DNA from 4 places in the Planococcus sp. MB-3u-03 genome. Region 1 is predicted to be linked to each of the others. Evidence: riboswitches for the same ligand, from Rfam matches in the RefSeq annotation. Region 1 holds a riboswitch; each other region holds the start of a gene.
What was found. Region 1 has a riboswitch for S-adenosylmethionine ahead of CW734_RS14870 (O-acetylhomoserine aminocarboxypropyltransferase/cysteine synthase family protein). Riboswitches for the same ligand answer to the same signal wherever they lie in the genome.
Positions count from the first base shown of each region.

Region 2: linked by a shared signal. The riboswitch ahead of CW734_RS17760 (ABC transporter substrate-binding protein) and the one ahead of CW734_RS14870 (O-acetylhomoserine aminocarboxypropyltransferase/cysteine synthase family protein) in region 1 are both predicted to bind S-adenosylmethionine.
Region 3: linked by a shared signal. The riboswitch ahead of CW734_RS07175 (methionine ABC transporter ATP-binding protein) and the one ahead of CW734_RS14870 (O-acetylhomoserine aminocarboxypropyltransferase/cysteine synthase family protein) in region 1 are both predicted to bind S-adenosylmethionine.
Region 4: linked by a shared signal. The riboswitch ahead of CW734_RS02320 (2,3-diketo-5-methylthiopentyl-1-phosphate enolase) and the one ahead of CW734_RS14870 (O-acetylhomoserine aminocarboxypropyltransferase/cysteine synthase family protein) in region 1 are both predicted to bind S-adenosylmethionine.

Region 1 covers NZ_CP025135.1:2,727,230-2,731,764, forward strand. Annotated here, with positions in the region: gene metX (homoserine O-acetyltransferase MetX) at 1-894, opposite strand, end outside; gene CW734_RS14870 (O-acetylhomoserine aminocarboxypropyltransferase/cysteine synthase family protein) at 907-2,196, opposite strand; SAM riboswitch class I at 2,296-2,409, opposite strand; SAM riboswitch class I at 2,590-2,702, shown strand; gene CW734_RS14875 (methionine ABC transporter ATP-binding protein) at 2,835-3,866, shown strand; gene CW734_RS14880 (methionine ABC transporter permease) at 3,856-4,506, shown strand.
Region 2 covers NZ_CP025135.1:3,303,852-3,308,386, reverse strand. Annotated here, with positions in the region: gene CW734_RS17775 (amino acid ABC transporter ATP-binding protein) at 1-563, shown strand, start outside; gene mmuM (homocysteine S-methyltransferase) at 606-1,559, shown strand; gene CW734_RS17765 (alpha/beta hydrolase) at 1,716-2,483, shown strand; SAM riboswitch class I at 2,584-2,686, shown strand; gene CW734_RS17760 (ABC transporter substrate-binding protein) at 2,969-4,535, shown strand, end outside.
Region 3 covers NZ_CP025135.1:1,187,051-1,191,585, reverse strand. Annotated here, with positions in the region: gene CW734_RS07185 (MetQ/NlpA family ABC transporter substrate-binding protein) at 1-685, opposite strand, end outside; gene CW734_RS07180 (methionine ABC transporter permease) at 779-1,447, opposite strand; gene CW734_RS07175 (methionine ABC transporter ATP-binding protein) at 1,440-2,465, opposite strand; SAM riboswitch class I at 2,556-2,660, opposite strand; gene CW734_RS07170 (thioredoxin family protein) at 2,696-3,019, opposite strand; gene CW734_RS07165 (ribonuclease M5) at 3,000-3,362, opposite strand; gene gcvH (glycine cleavage system protein GcvH) at 3,423-3,803, opposite strand; gene CW734_RS07155 (arsenate reductase family protein) at 3,881-4,237, opposite strand; gene CW734_RS07150 (acyl-CoA dehydrogenase family protein) at 4,357-4,535, opposite strand, start outside.
Region 4 covers NZ_CP025135.1:205,243-209,777, reverse strand. Annotated here, with positions in the region: gene mtnK (S-methyl-5-thioribose kinase) at 1-1,076, opposite strand, end outside; SAM riboswitch class I at 1,157-1,308, opposite strand; SAM riboswitch class I at 1,610-1,723, shown strand; gene CW734_RS02320 (2,3-diketo-5-methylthiopentyl-1-phosphate enolase) at 1,794-3,017, shown strand; gene CW734_RS02315 (2-hydroxy-3-keto-5-methylthiopentenyl-1-phosphate phosphatase) at 3,014-3,679, shown strand; gene CW734_RS02310 (methylthioribulose 1-phosphate dehydratase) at 3,676-4,290, shown strand; gene CW734_RS02305 (1,2-dihydroxy-3-keto-5-methylthiopentene dioxygenase) at 4,312-4,535, shown strand, end outside.

The DNA of each region.
Region 1 (4,535 bases):
CGCATTGGGCTGATTTTCGACCCAAGGAATCATCAATTCTCCTGGATACAATAAATCGTGGCTATAGGAGATCGATAACAGCTCGGCGGCTAATTCCACTTCTTCCACATCGTGTGTATTCATGGCTTTCAGCAAAACGAGATAGCTATTCGGGTCAAAACGCCCTGCCAATTTACGCCCCTGGTAATCCAAATAGGATTGAACTTCAAATTCTTCTCCGCAGCGTGCACGGCCGAAGCGACCATTGAATAACTGGCTGCTCCGATACGTCACCATGCCGGCCATGCGGGCGATTTCAAATCCTTTCAGCCTGGTTTCCGGGTGATAATTACCTGACTGGAACTCGGGATCGTTTTCGATCGCCTGGATGCCGATATGATTGAACGCCACACCATAATCTCCGTAATATGGCGTTACGGCGAGCGTAATTGCCGTATCCAGAAACTCAGGGTACAGGCTCGCCCATTCCAAGGCTTTCATGCCGCCGAGAGAACCGCCGATCACCGCTGCCAAATGGTTGATGCCTAGCAGCTCCAAGGCTTTCCGCTCCGCTCTCACCATATCCCGGATGGTCAGTTCAGGAAATGACGCTCGGTAAGGTTCACCGGTTTCCGGGTTGATCGAAAGCGGGCCGGTCGAACCGCTGCAGCCGCCGAGTACATTGAAAGTGATGACTTGGAACTGCCCGGTATCCACCGCTTTTCCTGGGCCGATCAGCCCTGCCCACCAGCCGGGTTGATCTGCAGTTCCCACTGCATATTGATCGCCCGTCAGCGCGTGGCAAACCAGAATCGCCGGTGCAGAACTTTCTCCGACGCGTTCATACGCCAATTCCACTTCGGGCAATAGTTGATCCGATTCAAGTTTCAGCTGGCCGATGGATACTGTCGTCATCCGAATCCCTCCTTACGCGTTCTCGAGTACTGCTACTTGGATCGCTTGCTCCAAATCAGCGATTAAATCTTCGTGGTTTTCCAATCCTACAGACAAACGGATCAACTCTTCCGTTACACCGCTGTTTTTCAACTCTTCTGCTGTCAATTGCTGGTGTGTCGTGGACGCCGGATGGATGATCAATGATTTGGCATCGCCGACATTCGCCACGTGCGACCATAAATTAACGCCATCAATCACTTTGCGGCCGGCTTCCCGTCCGCCTTTGATGCCGAAGTTGACGATCGAACCATAGCTGTCTTTCAAATATTTATCAGCAAGTGTTTTGGATGGATGTCCTTCAAGGCCAAGGTAATTGACCCACTCGACTTGCGGATGGTCTTTCAAATATTCCGCGACTTTTTGTGCATTCGTCGCGTGGCGTGGAATCCGTAGATGCAAAGTTTCAAGTCCCTGAAGCAGTGCATGGGCGCTGTCCGCACTGAGCGATGGACCGAAATCGCGCAACAGCTGGACGCGTAATTTCGTCGCGAATGCCGCTTCCGGTACATCGATTCCGAAACGGATGCCGTGGTAGGATTCATCCGGCTCCGTGTAATTCGGAAAGCGCGGGTTGTCCCAGTTAAAGCGTCCGGCGTCGACCGCTACCCCGCCGATTGTCGTCCCGTGGCCGCCGATCCATTTCGTGGCGGAATGGATGACCACGTCTGCACCGAATTCGATCGGGTTGCTGACGAAAGGCGACGCGAATGTATTATCGATCAAAAGCGGTACGCCATTTTCATGTGCGATATTGGCTACTTTCTCGACGTCGAACACGTTCAAACTTGGATTTCCGATAATTTCACCGAACAAGGCTTTCGTTTTGTCCGTGATCGCTGCACGGAAATTTTCAGGGTCGGTGGCATCGACGAATTTTACGTTAATGCCATAGCGCGGTAATGTGTTGGCAAATAGATTATAAGTTCCTCCATATAAATTGCTGTCGGCAACAATTTCATCTCCCGCTTCAGCAATATTCAACACTGAGAATGCAATGGCTGCCATTCCTGAAGACAAAGCTACTGCAGCAGTGCCGCCTTCAAGAAGTGCGACGCGCTGTTCAAACACATCGACTGTCGGATTCATGATGCGTGAGTAGATATTGCCCGCTTCTTTCAAGCCGAATAGGTTTTGTGCGTGTTCGGTATCTTTGAATACATAAGAAGTCGTTTTATGGACCGGTACGCCGCGAGCGCCTGTTACTGGATCCGGTTCTTGGCCGCCGTGTAATAGAAGAGTTTCTGGTTTAAAGTTTGTCATTGTCAATTCCTCCTGTTTTCTGATAGTTTTTTCGGTTTGAGGAGGACACAAAAAGACCCTCTTCAGAAAGAAGAGGGCCGTCATATGCGGATTTGCCTCCTCTTATCTTTCAGCGACGCAAATGCGCGCTGTAGGATTTAGCACCTTTCCAGACATGAGCCTGTTGGTTGCCGGGCATCGTAGGGCCTATTCCTCCGCCTCTCGTGATAAGAGTATTCAGTTATTTTTGCTTGTTGAAAAGTATAGTGGACAGCCTCGGCTAAAGTCAAGCATATTTTCTAAAAATTTTAACTACTATAAATAACTTATCTTCCAAAAATTACATGAAAGCTATTGACTTTTCGCTATTTCGAAATAGAGTAGGAATCAATGAATTGAATAGCTTACATCACTTTCTTATCCAGAGAAATCGAGGGACAGGCCCTATGACGTTTCGGCAGCAGATTCGCAAACCAGCGAAAACTGTGCTAATTCCTGCAAATGCTTCGGCATTTGGAAGATGAGAATGAGATGGTTTCATACTTTGGAGCCCTCTTTTTTCTTGCGCATAAGAAAAAAGAGGGCTTTTTGTTGTTATTTCAAGAAAGTGTTCGTTCGCACTCATTCGAATCGTTATTTGCAGCCACAGGAGGGACACCATGATTCAATTTGAAGCAGTCAAGAAAACTTACGTATCCGGCAAGCAGCAAGTCCATGCACTCAATGGCATCGATTTGACCGTCGAGACCGGCGAAATTTACGGCGTCATCGGATTTAGCGGCGCGGGGAAAAGCTCATTGATCCGCACGGTGAATTTGCTCGAGCGGCCGTCGCAAGGACGCGTGCTCATCCACGGAGAAGATATTTCCACTTTAAGCGCACGCAAAATCCGCGATACGCGAAAAGACATCGGCATGATCTTCCAGCATTTCAATTTGCTGAACTCCAAAACAGTGCACCATAATATCGCGATGCCGCTGCTCCTGGCCAAGACCCCAAAAGCGGAAGTCGACCGGAAAGTGGCGGAACTTTTGGATTTTGTCGGGCTTGCCGACCAAGCGAAAAAATACCCGGATCAATTGTCCGGCGGGCAAAAGCAGCGCATTGGCATTGCGAGAGCACTCGCAACGAACCCTTCGATATTGCTGTGCGATGAAGCAACCTCAGCACTCGACCCGCAGACGACTCAGTCCATACTGGATCTACTGCGCCGCATCAACCAGGAATACAATATCACCATCTTACTCATCACTCACGAAATGGGCGTTATCAGGGAAATTTGCGACAAAGTGGCCGTGCTTGAAGAAGGCCGCGTCATCGAGCAAGGCAGCGTGTTTGAAGTGTTCACCAATCCTCAGCACGCGACGACAAAGCGTTTCGTCCGTTCTGTCATGAACGACGAATTGCCGGATTCGCTGCTTGAGCAGATCCGTTATAACGACGGCACCCGGCCAATATACCGTGTGCAGTTTACCGGGAATTCAGTCGGCCAACCATTCATGTCAAGAGTATCGCGTGAATTCCAGCTCGATTTGAATGTGCTGTTCGGTAACATTACAGAACTCCAAGGCATTCCATACGGCAACTTGATTGTCGAGTTCGACGGCGCACCCGCAGAAATCGACCGGGCACTCGCCTCAATCCGAAACGACAATATTCAAGTAGAGGAGGTTCAGCAACATGCAGGTTGATCAATCGCAAATTTTAGAAGCTTTATGGGAGACGCTTTACATGACGGGTGCATCATTCGTTTTCTCACTATTCATTGGCTTGCCGCTTGGCATCTTGCTGGTCGTCACGAGAAAGGGCCACCTGCTCGAAAATGAAGCCGTATTTAACGTATTGAACATCGTCATTAATATATTCCGCTCGGTTCCGTTCATCATCTTGATGGTCGCCATCATTCCATTGACGCGCGTCATTGTCGGCACATCGATCGGCACGGCCGCCGCCATCGTTCCATTGGTATTTTACGCAGGGCCGTATATCGCCCGCCTTATCGAAAACTCATTGCTTGAAGTCGATAAAGGCGTCATCGAAGCAGCCCAGGCGATGGGCGCTTCTCCCGGCCAGATCATTTTCCGCTTCCTTATCCCAGAAGCGCTCAGCTCCCTTGTCCTGGCATTGACCATCGCCATCGTCGGCTTGATCGGCGCATCCGCCATGGCCGGTGCGATCGGTGGCGGCGGACTCGGCGACTTGGCCATTACTTACGGCTATCAGCGCTTCGACACATTGGTCATGCTCTTGACTGTCGCCATTCTGGTCGTCCTTGTCCAAGGCGTCCAATCACTCGGCAACCTCATGTCCCGCAGAGTGCGCCGGAGCTAAGTTCTTTTATGCACGTCAATCAAATTCAA
Region 2 (4,535 bases), 580 kb from region 1:
AAATCGGCGGAAAGCGGGTGGATGCGGCCACCGCCAAGAAAAAGGAGATCTTCGCGCTCAGGACTGCAACTGGCATGGTCTTCCAGCAATACAACCTGTTCAAGAATCTGACTGTGCTGCAAAATGTCTCCGTCGGTTTGACGAGCGTCAAGCGGATGAAAAAAGACGCTGCTGACAAGAAAGGCATCGAGATGCTCGAGCGGGTCGGCTTGTCTTCTAAATTGAGCCATTACCCTGCGCAATTGTCCGGCGGCCAGCAACAGCGTGTCGGCATCGCCCGTGCGCTTGCTTTGGACCCGGAAGTGCTGTTATTCGACGAACCGACTTCTTCATTGGACCCTGAACTGGTCGATGAAGTATTGGCCACCATACGCCGCGTCGCGGACACCGGAAAAACGATGTTCATCGTGACCCATGAATTGAGTTTCGCGCGGGAAATTTCGGACCGCGTCATCTTTATGGAAGACGGCGTCATTATCGAGCAAGGCACGGCTGAGCAAATTTTCACCGAGCCTGCCGTCGAAAGAACGAAACAATTTTTAGGAAAAGCCGTCCAAGGCTGAGGGAATAAAGTGTAACGACTGAGAGCGGAAGGATGGTTTGGAATGAACCCGATTGAACAGATATTGAACGAGTTCCCGGTCCTGATCGTGGACGGGGCTATGGCGACAGAACTTGAAAACTATGGATGCAATTTAAATGATTCTTTATGGTCAGCGAAAATATTGATGGAAAATCCGGAGTTGATCAAGAAAGTGCATGTGGATTATTTCCAGGCTGGGGCGGATTGTGCCATTACGGCCAGTTACCAGGCGACCATTGAAGGCTATCAGGAGAGAGGGCTGACAGAATCACAAGCGATCGCATTGATCACGAAGTCTGTCGAGTTGGCAACACAAGCGCGCGACGAGTTTTGGGGCGCTGCAGCGGATCGCTCGGACAGGCCGAAGCCTTTAGTGGCGGCATCAGTCGGCCCGTACGGCGCATTTTTATCGGACGGGTCTGAATACCGCGGCGGCTATGCGATTGGCGAAGAGCAATTGGCCGCATTTCATAGAGAGCGAATCCGGGTGCTGGTGGAAGCAGGAGCGGATATTTTGGCGTGCGAAACTTTGCCGTGCCTTGCGGAAGCGAAAGCGATTGTGAGCGTGCTGGAAGAATTTCCGCAGGTGTCTGCCTGGTTTACATTCAGTGCGAAAGATGAGTTCCATATCAGTGATGGGGAGCGGATCGCGGATTGTGCAAAATGGCTCGAGCAGCAATCGCAAGTGGCGGCAATCGGCATTAATTGCACAGCTCCGCAGTTTATCGAATCCTTGATCCAGGAAGTGAAAAGCGCATCTTCCAAACCGGTCATCGTCTATCCAAATTCCGGCGCCACTTACGACCCGGTAAGCAAAACCTGGAGCGAAGAACCGTCAGTTGGTGCGTTTTCAGCCAATTCGAAAGCCTGGCATAAAGCAGGAGCAGATATCATCGGCGGCTGTTGCAGCACGACTCCCGATGATATTGCAGCGATCGCCTCGTGGGCGCGCCAAGGGAAAGCTTCGGAAGTTTAAGGCAGCGCCTGGTGCGGGTGATCGTTCATTTTATAAAACCTAGTTGACAAGTAGGTTTTGAATATAGTCTAATGTGAATAAGCTTTTTTCGCATTACTTCACATTAGGGGCAGCTAGTGGGCCTCCTGATTTTTAAACAGCTGAAGGAGGGATTGCATGAACGAACAATATCCTGTCATCCAAGGGGCGGAAGCCTTCTTTCTGAAAGGCGGCAGCACCGGCATCCTATTGTGCCACGGGTTTCTCGGCACGCCGCAAAGCGTCAGGGAATTAGGCGAAGCGCTCGGCGAACAAGGCTATACGGTTTCCTGTCCGCGGCTGCCGGGCCATGGCACCCATTTCAAGGAGTTGGAACAATTTTCTTATGAAGACTGGTTCCAGAGTGTTGAGCAGGCTTATTTAGAACTCAAACAAGCGTGCACATCGGTCTTTGTCATCGGGCAATCGATGGGCGGCACCTTGAGCTTGGATCTGGCCAGCCGCCATCCTGAAATCCAGGGCATCGCGTTGATCAATCCGGCGATCGACATCCCGCAGTTTGAAACTTACCGCAGCCGCCCGGCCCATGCTTACGTTACAGAAGATGCGCCCGATATCAAAAAAGCGGATGCGGTGGAAATCACTTACGGGCAAGCACCGGTCAAAGCGTATCAGCAATTGCTTGGCTATATGGATGCTGTCCGCGCAAAGCTCGCCGAAGTCCGCTGCCCGGTCGTTTGTTTCCAGTCGCTTGAAGACCATGTCGTGCCGCCAGCCAACACCGACTATATTCTCGGCAAGGTCGGTTCGGATTACGCGTTCAAGCACGAACTCCATAATTCCTATCACATCGCTTCCATGGACCATGAATTGGATTTCATCGTCGCCAAATCCATTGAATGGATCGAACAGGCGCAGGTCTTGCCGGCTGGAGGGCAAGCGTAAACCAAATCGAATTTTAGCATCATGTAAATAAATTCAATTTCTTCAAAATAATGTTGACAAGCCGGATCAAGGGCCGTAACATGAACTTTACAATTTAATCATCTTATCGAGATTGACTGAGGGACTGGCCCTGAGACGTCAAAGCAGCAGACCGCAACGCGGCACTGTGCTAATTCCTTGTACTGCGCGTACAGAGATAAGAGAGGCGATCGAACGTACGAAACCACTCCTCTTCTTGTCGAAAAGAAGAAGGGGTTTTTTTATTACGTTAAAACCAAGTAAACAGGTAAGATAAATTATTTTTTTGGCGAAGGAGGTGCCTTCAATGGACAAATGGTTTTCGAAATACCGTCGGAGCTTGAGCGGCAGATTGGCGCATCAACACTTCGACGCTTCATTGAAAATCTGGGAACTTGGATAGGCTTTTAGGCAGTTGCATACATAATCGAGGCAACATCATTTTTTCAATCATAAGGAGGAACATCGTGAAAAATATCATCTTTTTACTTATCAGTTTAATTGCACTTATCGGCTTGGCCGGTTGTTCCGGCGGCGAAGCGAGTTCGTCCAATGCTGACGGAGATTCAGAACCAGTGGAAGGCGGGGAGCTGAACGTGGCGATCGGCGCAGATCCGAACACGCTGGACTGGATGTATACGGGAGAAAGTGCCGCACGCAAAATCGGCTGGCATATTTATGAAGGTTTGTTTGCCTTAAACCAGGATTTTGAAGCAGTGCCGTTGCTCGCTGAAGATTATGAAGTGAGCGAAGACGGAAAAACCTACACAATTACCTTGCGTGAAGGCGTAAGCTTCCATAACGGGGAACCAGTAACGGCAGAAGATGCCAAAGCGTCCATCGAACGTTGGCTGAAAGTGTCATCTGTCGGCAAGATCACCAACGACCACGTGGAGTCCGTGGAAGCAGACGGCTCGCAATTGACCATTCAATTGAACAAAGCATACAGTTCTCTGCTTTCTGACTTGGCTGCCCCGAAATCGGCTGCAGTCGTCTTACCGAAAGCAATCGCTGAAGCGGCCGGCGAAAAGCCGCTCGACCATGACCAGTATATCGGCACCGGGCCATTCCAGTTTGATTCGTGGAAGCGCGGCGATGAAATCGTCTTGGCCAAATACGACGACTATGCATCTAGAACCGATGAGACAAGCGGTTTGACGGGAGAGAAAAAAGCGTATGTGGATTCGGTCCATTTCAAGATCGTCAAAGACCCTCAAGTGGTGGTCAATGGCTTGAAAACCGGACTTTACGATTTCGGCGATGAAGTTCCGCTCGATTTGTACGAAGTGATCGAAAGCACGCCGAATATCGAAGCTGGCACCGCCACTAACGGCTATACGGTGTTGACGCCGGATAAATCGGAAGCGCCTTTCGATGACTTGCAAGTACGCCAGGCATTGAACGCTGCACTCGATAAAGAAGCGATTGCCAAAGCAACATACGGCAACGAGGAATTTTACGAATTGGACGGCGCTTTGTTCACGCCGAACCAAACCGCCCTGTATTCGGAAGAAAACACAGACGGCTTCCTGTCCTACGATGTGGATGAAGCGAAACGCTTATTGGAAGAAAGCAGCTACGACGGCGAGCCGATCAAAATTATCTTCTCGAGCGATTCCAACGACTATAAGAAAATTGCCGAGATCGCTGAACAGCAGCTTGAAGCAGCCGGCTTTGCGGTCGAGCTGGAATCCTATGAATGGGCAACATACCTTGAGAAATGGGGAGAGGCTTCCAATTGGGATCTCGTTGTCGTCGGATGGTCCCCGTTCTTCTCGCCGAACCAGGCAGGCATGTTGAGCCAGGATTCGAACAGCAGTGGCTGGTATAACAGTGAGAAATGGCAGGAGCAAATCGCCCAGTGGGCACAAGCGGAATCCGAGGAAGAACGACAGCAGATCCTCGCCGGCTTGAACGAAACGCTGTATGAAGAATTGCCGTTTGAAAAAGTGACGAACATCTCGAACTTGAATGCGCGCACAACCGATATCCACGACTATAGCGAATGGTATGGCCCGCGCTTCTGGAATACGT
Region 3 (4,535 bases), 1.5 Mb from region 1:
AATCCGAACCTTCAAGTGCGATTGAATCTTCCATCGGCTTCAAGCCTGCATCGATAGCATAGTTGGCGTTGATGAATACTGCATCGCCTTCATTTGCTTCGTACATTTGCACGAGTAGCGCCGGTTCGTATTCTGTCTCGAACTGGATGTTTTTCTCGTTTTCAACGATGTCGCTGACTTCAGCTGTTGTTTTGTCAACATTTTCATCAAGCTTGATCAATCCTTCTGCTTCAAGAATTGACAGCATACGACCGTGCTCCGCGACAGAGTTGCTCATAAGAATCGTTCCATCTTGTGGAATCTCATCCAAAGACGCAATGTCTTTTGAGTAGATGCCCATTGGCTCGATGTGGACCGCGCCAGCATTGGCGAAGTCATATCCGTGATCGGCAATTTGTGCTTCCAAATAAGGAATGTGCTGATAATAGTTGGCATCCAGATCCCCTGATTCCAAGTCTTGGTTCGGAAGGATATAATCCTGGTATGTTTCGATTTCAAGCTCAATTCCTTGTTCTGCAAGGATTGGTTTTGCCTGTTCTAAAATCTCTCCGTGAGGCACGTTAGAAGCGCCGACTGTCAACGTGCTTGTTTCTTCGCCTTCTGAACCGCCGCCGTTGCTTTCTTCAGCGCCGCAAGCCGATAACGCCAATACTGCTGCAAATGAACCGAATACTAATTTTTTCATTACAAAATTCCCCTTTTCTTCTATTAAATGTAGTTTTATATAATACCGGGCAATGACTGCCCCTTTTTATTTAATCGATCCGCCCAAGACGGCTTAGCGTTTATCGGCTCTGCTGGTCAAGAAGTCACCGACAAATTGGACGGCGAAGACGATGACCAAAATCAAGATCGTCGAGACGAGAGTTACGTCTTCGCGGCTTCGTTGGAACCCGTCCAAGAACGCGAGCGTCCCGAGCCCTCCAGCGCCGATGATGCCTGCCATGGCGGTATAGCCAACCAAGGCGATGGCGGTTACGGTGATTCCGGAAATCAAAGCGGGTTTTGATTCAGGCAGCAGCACTTTGCGGATAATCGTCCACGTCGTCGCTCCCATCGAGCGCGCGGCTTCGATGACGCCTTTGTCGATTTCTTTCAAGGCGATCAGCACCATGCGGGCATAGAATGGAGCTGCCCCGATGATCAATGCCGGGAGTGCAGCGTTCGGCCCACGGATGCTGCCGATCAGGAATTTCGTGAATGGGATAAGCAAAATGATCAAGATGATAAATGGAATCGAACGGAATATATTAACGAACGCTCCTGATAGCCAGTTGACCACTTTATTCGCCCATAATTGGTTGGGTGCAGTCAAAAACAGGATAACGCCTAGCACGAGCCCGATGATAAAGGTGAACAGCGTGGACACTGCCGTCATGTAAATCGTTTCGAGCGTCGCTTCCCACATAGCTTGCCAATCAACGTTCGGGAACAAATTCTCAAGCATTGCCCATCACCTCCGTCTGTACATCATGCGCACCGAGGAAGGCAAGTGCCTTTGCGATCTCATCTGCTGTTCCCTTCAATTGAAGGATCAGTGTGCCATAAGCACCGCGCTGTGTGTGAGAGATATTGCCGTGGACGATATTGACTTCCACTTTGTATTCCCGGATCAGCTGCGTCAGGATCGGCTGCTCCGCCTGGTCACCGACGAATATCAATTTGACCAATTGCCCTTCCGGATATTGCTCGCGCAAATGGCGGACGGTCTCTGCCGAATCTTCCGTCTCGGTCACTTGGGCAACAAAGCGCTTCGTGATATTTTCCTTCGGATGCTGGAAGACATGCAGCACTTCGCCCAGTTCGACGACGCGGCCGCCTTCCATGACGGCAACCCGATGGCAAATCTTCCGGATGACGTGCATTTCGTGCGTGATCAAGACAATCGTCAAGCCAAGGCGCTTGTTGATGTCGACCAACAAATCCAAAATCGCATCGGTCGTTTGCGGATCGAGTGCCGATGTCGCTTCATCGCAAAGCAAGACTTCAGGGTCATTGGCCAGTGCCCGGGCTATGCCGACGCGCTGCTTCTGCCCGCCGGAAAGCTGGGCTGGATAGGCGTTTTCACGCCCTTCCAAGCCGACCAGTTCAATCAGCTCTGCAGAACGCTTGCGCCGCTCCTCTTTCCCCACTCCGGCAATCTCGAGAGGAAATTCAATGTTCTCCCGCACGGTCCGCGACCACAGCAAATTGAAATGCTGGAAGATCATGCTGACCTTCTGGCGGGCTTTGCGAAGCTTCGGTCCCGAAATCGCCGTGATGTTCTGGCCGTTGATCTCAACAGAACCTTCACTCGGCTTTTCAAGGCCATTCAGCAGGCGGATCAAAGTACTTTTCCCTGCTCCGCTATAGCCGATGATGCCAAAAATCTCGCCTGCCGGCACTGTCAAATCGACATGGTCGACAGCCGTCAAACGCACTTTGCCGGTATCGAATATTTTTGTCAATCCTTTTAACTCAATCATGATTGGGCACTCTCCTAAATCTTTTGCTAATAAAAAAACCTTCCTGCTCAGATAAGCAGAAAGGCACATGTGTAAACACAATAAACCGTTCTCTCATCTTTCAAAGCCTGAACTTTGAGTGACTTGGCACCATTTCATTTTCATGACGGTTGCCGGGCTTCATCGGGCACTTCCCTCCACCTCTCTTTATAAGAGTTACGCTATTAAGTTAATTTCAGAAATTAAATTTATCATGGCTGGCTATATTCGTCAACCGATTTCAATTTCTCATACAAATAAGGCACCGATTGGAAAGCATAGACCTTATCCGTCACTTTGCCATCCTGGGAGATCAGCAGGCATGGCACGCTTTCCACTTCGTAGAGCTCCGCGACTTCCTGTACATAATTCAAATTGGCTTTGCCCATCGGGAGGCCCGGCAAAAGTTCCGCAACTACGCCAAGCATCTTGCTCGCGACTTGGCAGGTGCCGCACATCGGCGTATACAGATAATACGCTGCCACAGGCTGTGTGTTTTTTTCCTTGAGCCATTCTTTATGTGTCCATTCGTTCATAATAGTCATTCCCTGCTACTGGATTTAAGACCTGTACATCGGCTGCGATGAGCACATCGATCAGCTTGCGCAGCGGCGTCGTCGCCACCTCTTTATAACTTCGGTCGATGTGGAAATGGCGGGCTTCCGGAAATTCGCGCTTGATGAGCTTGCGCAGTTTATCGCCGGAAGCGTCCGCATCGACCAGGATGATGATATCCTGACCTTCAAAAGGCAACAGCATTTCCTCGAGTCTTGTAGCACTTACTGTACCATTTGTGCAAAGAATCGTCACGGGTTCTGCAATCAAGGGAGCTATCCGGGTCTTGTCGCTGATCCCTTCAACCACTATCACTTTCTCCATACGTATCCCCCCAGAAAACGATATATGAAAAAAAGCGCCATAAAGAGGCGCTTTCCGAACTTACTCGTTTGTCATTTCTTTATATTCGTCAGCTGACATCAATGCATTGACCTCATCTTCGGAAGGGGCTTCCACAACGACCATCCACGCTTTTTCATAAGGGGATTCGTTGACGAATTCCGGGCTGTCTTCAAGCTCAGAATTGACTTCGACGATTTTGCCGCTGATCGGCGCATACAATTCCGATACCGTTTTAACGGACTCGACGCTGCCGAATGGCTCGTCTTTTTTCAGCTCGTCGCCGACTTGCGGAAGCTCGACAAATACGATGTCTCCAAGTTCATCTTGCGCGAAATGAGTAATGCCGATACGTGCTTTGCCGTCTTCGACTTTGACCCATTCGTGTTCTTTTGAATAGCGAAGCTCTTGTGGTGTGCTCATCCAAACCCCTCCAAATATGTAATTGACTCAATTTCAGTTTGCCACAACCAAGGATGAAAAACAAGACGACAAACTTGTCAACTCCATGTATTTGCGTATACGTCTTCCTTGAAGCCGAGTGTCGCCTGAGAACCGTCCCAAGCGAGCGGGCGTTTGATCAGCATGCCGTCCGACGCCAGCAATTCATATTGCTCATCTGCGGACATGTTCGGCAGTTTTTCCTTCAATCCGAGTTCGCGGTATTTCTTGCCGCTCGTATTGAAAAACTTCTTCAGCTCGATGCCGCTCGTTTCGTGGATTACTTTCAACTGTGCTGCGGAGGGCGGGGTTTGCGAGATATCGATGTAGTCGAACTCCGCACCATTCGCCTCAAGCCATTTCTTGCCTTTTTGGCAGGTCGAGCATTTCGGGTAAGCGTAATACTGGATCATCAAATCTCCTCCTGTCTTGTAACCAAGCATATCAAAATGCCCCGGGCCAGTCGACTGCCGAGAGATTGGTTTTATCCGAATAAAAACAGGAAGGGTTTCCCCTTCCCGTTCTTTGTGGTCGATTAAACGACGTATTTTTCTGTGTTGATCAATTTTTCGGATGCTTCGCGTTTTTTCGCGATCAAGTTATACGGTGTTGAACGCGTCAATTTGCGGAGGGCGGACAGCATCATGCGCTGATTGTCGCCATCGATTGCTGCGATCAAGGTTTCTTTCGCATCTTTTTCGATTTCTTCCAAAG
Region 4 (4,535 bases), 860 kb from region 1:
GTTGACTCGTCTGCAATATCATCCAAGTCGCGGACATGCGCCAAGCCGATCGTCCGGCGGATCAATTCACATCCGGCAAAGCCAATCGCATCGTGGAAGATTTTTTCGATGGCGTATTCGCGGTAACCGGCCGTCGTTTTATACGTTTCGATTCCGTCGCTTTCCCACAAGCTTGAAAACTGCTCTTCGAACACTTGCCATGTTTGTGTGATGTCTTGCACAATCAGTTCACGTTCTTCGCCGCTGCGCGTAATCGCCTGAACGATCAAATTGGCGAGGAACAATCCGATATCAAAACCGATCGGCCCGTAAAAGGCGAACTCCGGATCGATCACTTTTGTTTGTTGCTCATCGACGAAAATACTGCCGGTGTGCAGATCGCCATGCAAAAGTGCTTCCGCTTCCGTCAAAAAGCTGCGCTTCAGTTTAGCCACTTCGAATTTCAGCGGCTCATTGTTCCAAATCGTCTGAACCTCTTCGCGCAGCGGCTCTTCAAAGTCATTCGTCTCGTGGTCGAAAAACGGATCGGTGAAAATCAGGTCTTCCGTGATTTTGCACAGCTCCGGATTGGAGAACTCAGCCGCAAGCCGCTTTTTCTCGAACGGATGCAAGCCGAAATCCGAGGTGTGGAACAAAGTGTGCGCCAAATAGCCGCCGATATGTTCCGCAAGCTTCGGGTAATGCTTGCCGTCAATCAAGCCGTTGCGCAAAATTGTCAAATGCGACAAGTCTTCCATGACCGTGACAGCAAGCGCAGCATCCGTCGCATACACTTTTGGCACATGGCCTTTTGCGAGCTTGCCGTGCAGCTTCAAGGCATTCGCTTCAATGGTCGCCCGGTGAAGCGTCAGCGGCCAGCTTTCGCCGACGACTTTCGCATAAGGCAAAGCTTGCTTGATGATGAGCCCTTGCCCGTTCGCAGAATCGCTGATGCGGAATACGTAATTCAAGTTGCCATCTCCGATTTCTTCACTTTGCAATGCAGCTTCAGGGGCAAAAACGCCCAGCTCATGTGCCAGCTGAATCGCTTGTTGTTCAGTCAATGCTTTGTATGTAGATGATGCTGTAAGTGTCATATATTATTTGCCTCTTTTCTGTAGAATAATAAAAAGCCTCTTTCCCGAAAGAAAGAGGCGCAGAATAAGAGATCCCATGCCTCTTATCTTTCAGAAATGTACATTTCTGATGGAATTAGCACCGTGCCTTGCGGGAGTGTTCCCGGCGCCAAAGCGCCCCGTCTCACAACGGTATTACGGTCGGTTGCTGGGCGTCATCGGGCCATTTCCCTCTGCCTGCTCTTGATAAGAGTTTGCTATGCAACATTTATGAAGTTCTGAAACGAATGCTAGCATGATTCAGAATTCATTGTCAATAAAATATTTTGAAAAAATGAAAATCTTTCCGCTAAAGGCGAGTTCGCTACTCGGGTTGTCTATGTCGCTGAGTTCCATCTGATCTTCCGTGGACTCCCGTGGCGATGGGTGGATGAATCTCCTTCTTGAAATGACCAGGGGATATTTTTCAGATATTTTGATTTCCTTCGTTGACAGATACTGCTTGCCATGGAATAATCAGAATTACTTTGCAACACCAACAATTCTATATTCTATTCTTATTCAGAGCAGGTGGAGGGACAAGCCCTACGAAGCCCGGCAACCGGTCCGATCATGGACACGGTGCTAATTCTTGCAGCCAACACAATTGAGTGGCTGGGAAATAAGAAGGCGTTAATTCTTAACCTCTTCTTATTTGTGAAGAGGTTTTTTTATGTCCACTAAGCAGGAGGGTTATTCATGAGCGGTGTTATCGCAACATATCAATTATTCGGCAAAGCCGGTTCATTCGAAAAAAAAGCAGAAGCCATTGCACTCGGTTTGACGGTTGGATCGTGGACCGATTTGCCATTGCTCGAGCAGCAGCAATTGCAACAGCATAAAGGGCGCGTCGTGTCGGTCGAAGAATTCTCGCACGTCACCCATCCCACTAAGCACGGAGTCATCCAAGCCCATTTGAAAATCCATTACCCGGCGGCCAATTTCTCAGCGGATCTGCCAGCCATCCTGACGACCGTTTTTGGCAAGCTGTCGCTCGATGGCGAGATCAAATTACTTGATTTGGATTTTGAGGAATCCTTGCTCCGCCAGTTCCCAGGCCCGCGTTTTGGCATTGACGGCATTCGCGACACGCTTGGCGTCACGGGGCGCCCGCTCGCCATGAGCATTTTTAAAGGCGTCATCGGACGTGACCTCGATTATTTATCAGATCAACTCCGTCAACAGGCACTCGGCGGCGTCGATTTGGTGAAAGACGATGAGATTTTATTCGACAACCCGCTGACGCCGTTTGACAAGCGCATCCTAGCAGCACGTCGTGTGTTGGACGAAGTGTACGCAGAAACCGGCCATCGCACGCTCTATGCCGTCAATTTATCCGGACGGACGTCGAGCTTGCGCGACAAGGCGCGGCGGGCACGTGAACTCGGGGCGGATGCTTTATTGTTCAATGTCCATGCCTACGGATTCGACGTCTTGCAGGAACTGGCTGAAGACGAAGAAGTGGCACTCCCGCTGATGGCACATCCCGCATTCAGCGGCGCCTACACGTCATCTGATTTTTACGGCGTTTCCACGGCGCTGGCACTTGGCAAACTGACACGACTAGCCGGAGCCGACTTTAGCTTATTCCCATCCCCTTACGGCAGTGTGGCACTCGAGAAACAAACGGCATTGCAGCTCGGGCGCGAACTAGTCAGCAACAGTCCATTAAATCGCAGCTTCCCGGTGCCATCTGCCGGCATCCACCCGGCACTCGTGCCCTTGCTTTTGGAAGACTACGGCATCGACAGCATCATCAATGCCGGAGGCGGCGTCCATGGCCATCCGGACGGCGCTGCTGCCGGCGGAAAAGCATTCCGCCAAGCGATCGACGCCGCCCTTCAAGGACAGCCTTTAACAGAAGCCGCCAAACACCAAGAAGAATTACAAAAAGCTTTAGCATTATGGGGTGAGACCGTATGAACAAACCGGTAATATTTTGCGACTTCGACGGAACGGTGACTTCCCGCGATAATTTGATCGCCATTATGAAACAGTTTGATCCGCCGGGTTGGTCGCCGATAAAAGATCAAATTCTTGATCAGCGCATTTCCATACGTGAAGGCGTCCAGCAAATGTTTTCCTTGCTGCCTTCTTCCGCCAAACAACAAATCATCGCCTACACGCTCGACCAAGCGGAAATCCGTGAAGGCTTCGCCGATTTTGTCGCCTACACGAAACGCCACGACATCCCGCTCTATATCGTCAGCGGAGGCATCGACTTTTTCGTCTATCCATTGCTCGAGCCATACGGTCCATTCGCTGGAATTTATTGTAACGAAGCGGATTTCTCGAATGACAAGATCCATATCCGTTTCCCACACGGCTGCGACGAACAGTGTGACAGTCAAGGCTGTGGCTGCTGCAAACCATCCGTCATGCGTCGCATCATGTCGGAGCAATCGACGAGCATCGTCATCGGTGATTCGATTACCGACCTGCAAGCCGCCAAGCAAGCAGACCTCGTCATCGCCAGGGATTTTCTGATCGACAAATGCGAGGAGCTCGGCATTGCATATGAAGCCTTCAAAAGCTTCCACGACGTGACGGATATTCTCGACGCCAAGCTAGGGGTGATTTCATGAGTGCTTACGAAACCCGCTGGCAAGAACTTGCCGAAGTGAAGCGATCGCTCGCTGCGCGCGACTGGTTTATGGGTACGAGCGGCAATTTGGCGATCAAAGTATCAGATGAGCCGCTCGAATTTCTTGTCACTGCCAGCGGCAAAGACAAATACAAAGAAACAGCCGAAGATTTCCTGCTCGTCGACAAAAACGGGCAGCCGACACAAGATAGCAATCTTAAGCCTTCAGCCGAAACATTGCTGCACCAAGCCATTTATTCAGAAACATCAGCCGGCTGCAGTTTGCATGTCCATACCATTGCAAACAACGTCATCTCCGAGCTCTATGGGGATGGCGGGTTCATCCAATTTCAAGGACAGGAACTGATCAAAGCTTTCGGCTTATGGGAACAAGACGCCAAGCTAACGATCCCGATCATTCCGAACTACGCCGACATTCCAAGGCTCGCAAATGAATTCCAAAACTTCGTCAACGCCGATAAAGGCGCCGTCCTGATCCGTAACCACGGCATCACCGTGTGGGGGAAAGATGCTTTTGAAGCGAAAAAACTGCTTGAAGCGAGCGAATTTTTATTTCAATATCAACTGGCGCTCCGCCAATTCAAATCCTAAAACAAGAGAGGAAGATTCATCATGGCCATCATTAAAATTCAAGGAACAGAAGAAACAATCGAAGCCCAGCAAGAGGTTGCCGCATTTCTCGAAAGCCAGGAAGTCGTCTACGAGCATTGGGATATCCATAAATTGCCGGAGCCATTGCGCGAGAAATTCGACTTGAGCGACGAGGAAAAAGAACAGATCCTTGAAGCATTCCGTTCAGAAATTGATGACATCTCGGCGCGCCGCGGCTACAAAGC